3 regions of the Priestia sp. AB genome follow, and region 1 is predicted to be linked to each of the others. Evidence: riboswitches for the same ligand, from Rfam matches in the RefSeq annotation. Region 1 holds a riboswitch; each other region holds the start of a gene.
The links. A riboswitch is a leader RNA that binds a small molecule or an ion and turns the genes downstream of it on or off. The one in region 1 is predicted to bind lysine.
Positions count from the first base shown of each region.

Region 1 (2,279 bases):
ACGCGCGGTAAATCGATATCCCAAATAAGCATATCTCCTGATTCACAGCATTTACCCGCAATTGATACTGTTTCATCTTTTTTATCCGTCACTCTATTAGCCAAGACAGCTTCATGTTTTGCATCGTAAAGAGCAGGACGGATATTATCGGTCATACCGCCGTCAATTCCTACGTATTTTCGTACACCTGGAATCTCCTTCGTTGATCCAATTGTATAAAGCGTTGTACCTGCTTCTCCTACGATGCTTCTTCCAGGCTCAATCCAGACTTCTGGAAGCGTATAACTCTGTTCAGTTAACGTGCGGCTTAGCTTTTCTGTCAGTGCATCTACATAATACTCAACTGGAAGAGGAGAGTCGCTTTCGGTATAACGAATACCAAAACCACCACCTACGTTTAAAACTTTTACTTCAAATTCCATTTTATCACGAATGCTGAATAAGAAATCAGTTAAAATATCAATGGCGCGAGAAAAACCATCTACTTCAAAAATTTGCGAACCAATATGACAATGAATGCCTAAAAGATCGTAGTAAGGCTTTTCTAACGCAGAACTTACCGCTTTCATGGCTTGGTCATTGGAAAGACCAAATCCAAACTTGGAGTCTTCCTGTCCGGTCATAATATATTCATGTGTATGGGCTTCAATCCCTGGGGTAACACGCAGAAGAATAGATGCTTTCTGTTTGCGCTCAGCTGCTAAGGCATGCAAAACTTCAAGTTCGGTAAAGTTATCCACAACAAAACAGCCAATATTCGCATCAAGAGCCATTTCCATTTCTTCAATCGTTTTATTATTTCCGTGAAAATGAATGCGTTCAGCTGGATATCCAGCTTCAAGCGCTGTAAATAATTCACCTCCTGAGACCACATCTAGTGACATATCAAGCTTCGTTAAAAGGCTAGCCATTTCCATACAAAGAAATGCTTTCCCTGCATAGGCGATTTGATATGAAAATCCGCTTCTTCGAAAGGCTGAATGGAAGGCCTTGCATTTCGTTTCAATTAATTCTTGATCGTAGATGTATAGAGGAGTGCCGTATTGTTTTTTCAGTTCGACCGTATCGCACTGCCCAATTTCTAAATGATTGTTGCTGTTAATTTTACTCGTTCCATGTAAGTACATAATCCGTATCCCTCCATTTAAATCATTCAACTATAACTTTGAACTTTGATGGTCAGTAGAAAAACACAAAAAAGACCCGTGAAGTGATGTTCACGCGTCTTGGTTTCATAATAATAAAGTATTATTACATTCTAGGCATCAACATCTCTTCAATAGCTCTCCACAAACCAAATGGTTTGTGACAGCTCAGCATTTATTCAATACTGAACCAGTATATGAACACAATGGATGTTTATATACTTCGGCACGAAATCCCTTTTACTTATCTTCACAGACTCCATTAGTCTCCAATAAGTGACTCTTGATTTCATGCACCTCTATTCTCAGAGAGGAAAATTATATTTAAATGTAATTCCTATTATATTTCCTTTTCCTCCGTCTAGTCAATGAAAAGTTAAGGCATAGGAATATCAAAAAAAATAAATAAGAAAGCTATGAAGCTTCCAGATAGAATCCAAGCGACCAGTGCTGTCTTCTGATGAATGACTAAAAGTGAGAACGTGACAATATTGAAGAGAAAAGAACACAGCAGCGACCATCCATAATGATGAGTGATACTGTGATTAACATAAGCAATGAACTCAATCACAGTAAATAAAAGCGCCCACAAAAGAATCCACCACAGCCGGCCGCTTACATGCAGCGGCAGCCTTCCTAAAAAAACCGGTATAACAAAAGGATAAATAATTAAGGTTATTCCAAGGGAAACCATTAGGTGATCGGGTAGAAAAAGGTGATCAATACCAACAGGGTGAAATACCCATACGCGGTGATGAAACAGGAGCACTTCATAAAGCAAATTCCCTGTGACCCAAAACAGCAAAGTAGGATAGTATTCTTGATACCTTCGCCACTTGCCAAATAGTAAACCAAGAATAATGAAAAATAATACAAATGAAGATTGCATACGCTCTCCTTAAAATAATGGTTATTTCTTTTTATTTACATATTATAGTGGTTTTATTCTTTCATTTTTTTATTCAGAAACTATAATAAAAAAGCGGTAAGCGCAGTGTTAAATATGGGTGATCACTATTTATGGTTTGCTTCATCTCACCATAATTCCCGTAAAAGAACTTATTGCGCTTTTGTTTACAATGAAAGGAGCTATATGTCAAAGTCAGCAAGACTCAAAAATAAGCTCAAGATAGC
Region 1 is NZ_JAQMYN010000003.1:106,783-109,061, reverse strand. It holds gene lysA (diaminopimelate decarboxylase) at 1-1,127, opposite strand, end outside; lysine riboswitch at 1,273-1,455, opposite strand; gene POF52_RS10185 (CBO0543 family protein) at 1,522-2,034, opposite strand.

Region 2 (2,279 bases), on a different contig from region 1:
TTTAATTCGAACACGTATAAATACGAAAAATGAGCACATACTGTACCTAATCAGATTCCTCCTTTTGCTGACGAATCATTTCTCCTTTAATATGTTAAGTTTACAAAAAACATCTGTCTTCACAGGTGTTTTTTATTTTGAGAAAATATATTATTTGTATACAAACTAAGTTTTATTTTACTTCTAGTAGGGGAATAAAATAGTAAATTAAATCGGAGAGGATGAGGGATTTATGATAGAGATGGAGGTAAAGAACCTTCAAAGGTCAGGAACTAAATTTAGAAAGGCTGAATCAGAATACTTAAATAAGGCAATCGAAGAATATTTCGTTCGTCGTACATACCATAATGCACCAGTAGTTGATGCACTTCGATATGTACTAACGATTGATAATAAAAGGGAACGTTTAGAAAGTGCCGCTGAACTTTTTGGAGATAATATCAAAGAAGTAAATAACCAAGATATTATAAACTATTTAAATCAATGTAGATGTTATAAGGAAATAAGAGATACAGTCTAAATTTGATGCTATCTTATGAAAAAATTTATTGTTCATAAATAACCAAAAGGGGATTGGAGATATGAACTATAAACAAAAGGACTATTATATTAGCGCAAAAGAAAATGAATATTATAAAGTACTAAATGTAGTCGATTATATGTTAGAGGCAGCAAAAAGCAACAATAAATATCCTATATGGGGTGAAAAGCTAAGAACTGAATTAAAAGAAAGTGCTGGCAACAATCTTACTCCATGGCATTTTAATACAATAATATCCGTACTTTTAGATTACGTACCTGATGAAGTAAAGAATAAACCTAATGCTAAGTCACTCTAAGCGGGTGGCTTTTTATGATGTGCATAATATGTAAGTTAAAATATGTGGTGAATAGCAAAAAGAAAGGTGGAATAGTAATATGAGTGATACTGAGATTGTGGGTTTGAGTCAATAATCCGGAGGCATTCTCTCAAAAATAAGGGTAAGGACTTAATTACATGGTGTCCATAAAATTATACTTAAATGATTCTTGCGTGAAAGGAAATTTACTGTTATATTAAATTCAATTAAATATTTTCTTATTTCAATATTTTTTGAAGTGAGGATAGAGGTGCAAAGATCATAAGTATACAATTTGAGGAGAATGAGATCCAATGACAATTGTGGAAAGGGGTATTTGCCGAAGCTGAAAGAATCTCATGTTCTTGAAGCTGGTTCTGCTGTTGAATAAATACAGAACTGTCATATGGGAAACTGTATGGAGGGCTATCTTACGCACGGAAACTATTTTTAATAAATATTGTTTCTACTGCAGCAACGAATCCCTCGTTGCTGCTTTTTTGCGTTTCTTATGAATGGCCCTGACCCCTCTAATTTTAAAAATTTTATAAAGGGTGTGTAGTTATGAATTTTGGCCAAGTATTAACAGCGATGGTTACCCCGTTTGATCGGAATGGCGAAATTGATTTTAACGCGACGAAAACGTTGGTTGAGCATTTAATTACAAATGGCACAGACGGCTTAGTTGTAGCTGGTACAACTGGAGAGTCTCCAACATTAACCACAGAAGAAAAAATTGAATTATTCAAATGTGTTGTAGAAGCTGCTGCTGGAAGAGTCCACGTCATCGCTGGAACTGGCTCAAACAACACGCAAGCTTCGATGAGCTTAACGAAACTTGCAGAGGAAACAGGAGTCGATGGTATTATGCTCGTTGCTCCATACTATAATAAGCCGTCTCAAGAAGGCTTGTACCAGCATTTTAAAACGATTGCCGAATCAACCTCTCTACCAGTTATGCTTTATAATATCCCAGGGCGAAGCATAGTTAACATTTCTGTTGAAACAATTGTTCGTCTATCAGAGATCCCTAATGTTGTGTCAATTAAGGAAGCAAGTGGCAACTTGGATGCCATGGCAGAGATTATTAGCAAAACACCTAGCGACTTTACACTATACAGCGGCGATGATGGGTTAACAATACCAGTATTAGCAATTGGCGGGGCAGGAGTTATTTCAGTTGCTTCCCACATCATTGGCAATGATATGCAAGAAATGATTAATGCCTTCAAAAATGGCGATGTCCAAAAAGCTGCTGCTACACATCGCAATCTGCTTCCAATTATGAGAGCATTATTTATTGCGCCAAGTCCTTCACCAGTAAAAGCTGCATTAAATCTAAATGGAATACAAGTTGGCGGTGTTCGTTTGCCAATGGTTCCTTTAAGCAATAAAGAGCAAAGTGCACTAGAAAAAGTTCTGCAAGCTAGCGGCATTAAC
Region 2 is NZ_JAQMYN010000002.1:35,757-38,035, reverse strand. It holds gene POF52_RS06440 (hypothetical protein) at 233-520, shown strand; gene POF52_RS06435 (hypothetical protein) at 582-839, shown strand; lysine riboswitch at 1,098-1,276, shown strand; gene dapA (4-hydroxy-tetrahydrodipicolinate synthase) at 1,404-2,279, shown strand, end outside.
Region 2: linked by a shared signal. The riboswitch ahead of dapA (4-hydroxy-tetrahydrodipicolinate synthase) and the one ahead of lysA (diaminopimelate decarboxylase) in region 1 are both predicted to bind lysine.

Region 3 (2,279 bases), on a different contig from region 1:
TCACTAGAACTTGAGTTATCAGGTGATGTGGTCAGCAAAAGATTTCAGCAGGAAACTTGTTCGTTTCATCTTGAGTCAGGATTTGTGGCTGAACAGATTCAGCGTCAAAACAACTGCCTAACAGAAGCCTACTTAACACATAAAGAAAAGAACGGAAAAGTGCTGATTTCCGTGCAGTGGGACCGAAAAGATATCTTACCTACCGAAACACGCGCGGAGCGTTATAAAAAGTAGGAAATACGTATATAAAAGACGTGGAGATACCACGTCTTTTTTCTCTTCTTTATACTTGCACTGCTTGCTGCTCTTCTAATTCAAATGCTACGTGAAGCGTCTCAACAGCTTTTACCATATCAGCATGCGGTACAACTGTAGATACTTTAATTTCAGACGTGCTGACCATCTTCACTTCAATTTTCTCTCCTGCCAGCACTTCAAACATTTCCGCTGCAACGCCTGGATTAGAAATCATGCCAGAGCCAACAATTGATACTTTAGCCAGACCGCTTTCATGTTCAATACGCGTATATCCTAAAGTAGATTTATACTCTTTTAAGACGGCAAGAGCGGCGTCTACGTCTACGGTTTTAATAGAAAATGAGATAGAGAGACGATTATTAGCGGTTACGTTTTGAATAATAATGTCCACATTTAACTGTTCTTTTGCTAATGCTGTAAAAATAGTAGAAAGAGTTTGCAACTCGTTGTTTAACCCTTCAATTGTCACTCGTGAAATATTATCTTCAAACGCAATTCCTCTTACGACTAAGTTTTGTTCCATTGAAACTTCCTCCTCAACAATCGTTCCATTCTCGTTTTCTAAGCTTGAACGCACTTCTAGCGGTACCTGATAATTTTTTGCAAACTCAACAGCGCGCGGATGCAGCACCCCTGCTCCCAAATTAGCTAATTCTAACATTTCGTCATATGAAATAGAGTGAAGCTTACGAGCATCTTCTACATAGCGCGGATCTGTCGTAAACACTCCTGTTACGTCTGTATAAATATCACATTTTGCAGCTTTTAATGCTGCGGCAAGAGCTACTGCCGTCGTGTCAGAGCCGCCTCGACCTAATGTTGTAATGCTTCCATCTTCTGAACAGCCTTGGAATCCAGCTACTACTACGATTCGGCCTCTATCTAATTGCCTTTGAATACAAGTCGTGTCAATGTGCTGGATTCGTGCATTGCTGTGAACTGCTTCCGTATGGATACCAGCTTGCCAACCTGTTAGCGAAGTTGCTTCATACCCTTTATATTGAAGGGCCATTGTTAACAGGGAAATCGTTACTTGTTCTCCAGTTGTAAGAAGCATATCCATTTCGCGTTTGCTTGGACTGTCTGTAATATCACTTGCTAATTTCACCAGTGCATCTGTAGTTTTGCCCATTGCCGATACAACAACAACTACTTGGTTACCGCGCTCTGCTTCTTGAATAACACGGTTTGCTACATGTTGGATACGTTCAACAGAACCAACAGATGTTCCACCAAATTTTTGAACGATTAATGCCATAATTTTGTTCATTCCTTTTCAATAAATTTGCATATGCAGGATGATGAGAAGCTAAATTTTTTTACTCAGACAATAAAAAAAGCAATGAGATGAGCTCTCATTGCTTAACGAACGAAAATTATAAAACATAACCGTCCACTGCCGTGAGATAGCTCTCCAAGAATCTACATCTTGACAATCCTACGTTTATTCAACGCAGAACCAGCAATCATTACTATGAGGTAATGTTCACTTCGGCAAATTTCCCTTTCCGCATCATTCATAAGAGCTCATACCCTTCCTGATACGTACTGATTAAATTTGCACCTCTATCTTCACTTCATTTGATGAAGTGTCGTATGAAATTAGTTAATAGCTTATCAGATATTTTCTATTATTTCAAGACTATTTTTGCAATGTTTCATAAATTTTTTCAGCGATGTTTTGAGGAACACCTGAATTTCGAATATCATCAACCGTTGCTTCTTTCAATTTTTTCACCGAACCAAAATACTTTAACAAAGCTTTTTTACGCTTTTCGCCCACTCCCGGAATATCGTCCAGAACAGACTGAAAAGCGGACTTAGAGCGCACTTGACGGTGGAAGGTAATCGCAAAGCGGTGAACTTCATCTTGAATTCGCTGAAGCAAATAAAATTCTTGACTATTGCGTTCGAGCGGTATGATTTGAGGAGGCTCACCAATCATCAGGTTGGAGGTTCTGTGCTTATCATCTTTGACAAGACCTGCTGTAGGCACTAAAAGTCCCAATTCATTTTCGAGA
Region 3 is NZ_JAQMYN010000001.1:177,738-180,016, reverse strand. It holds gene POF52_RS00875 (YslB family protein) at 1-234, shown strand, start outside; gene POF52_RS00870 (aspartate kinase) at 284-1,516, opposite strand; lysine riboswitch at 1,658-1,835, opposite strand; gene uvrC (excinuclease ABC subunit UvrC) at 1,901-2,279, opposite strand, start outside.
Region 3: linked by a shared signal. The riboswitch ahead of POF52_RS00870 (aspartate kinase) and the one ahead of lysA (diaminopimelate decarboxylase) in region 1 are both predicted to bind lysine.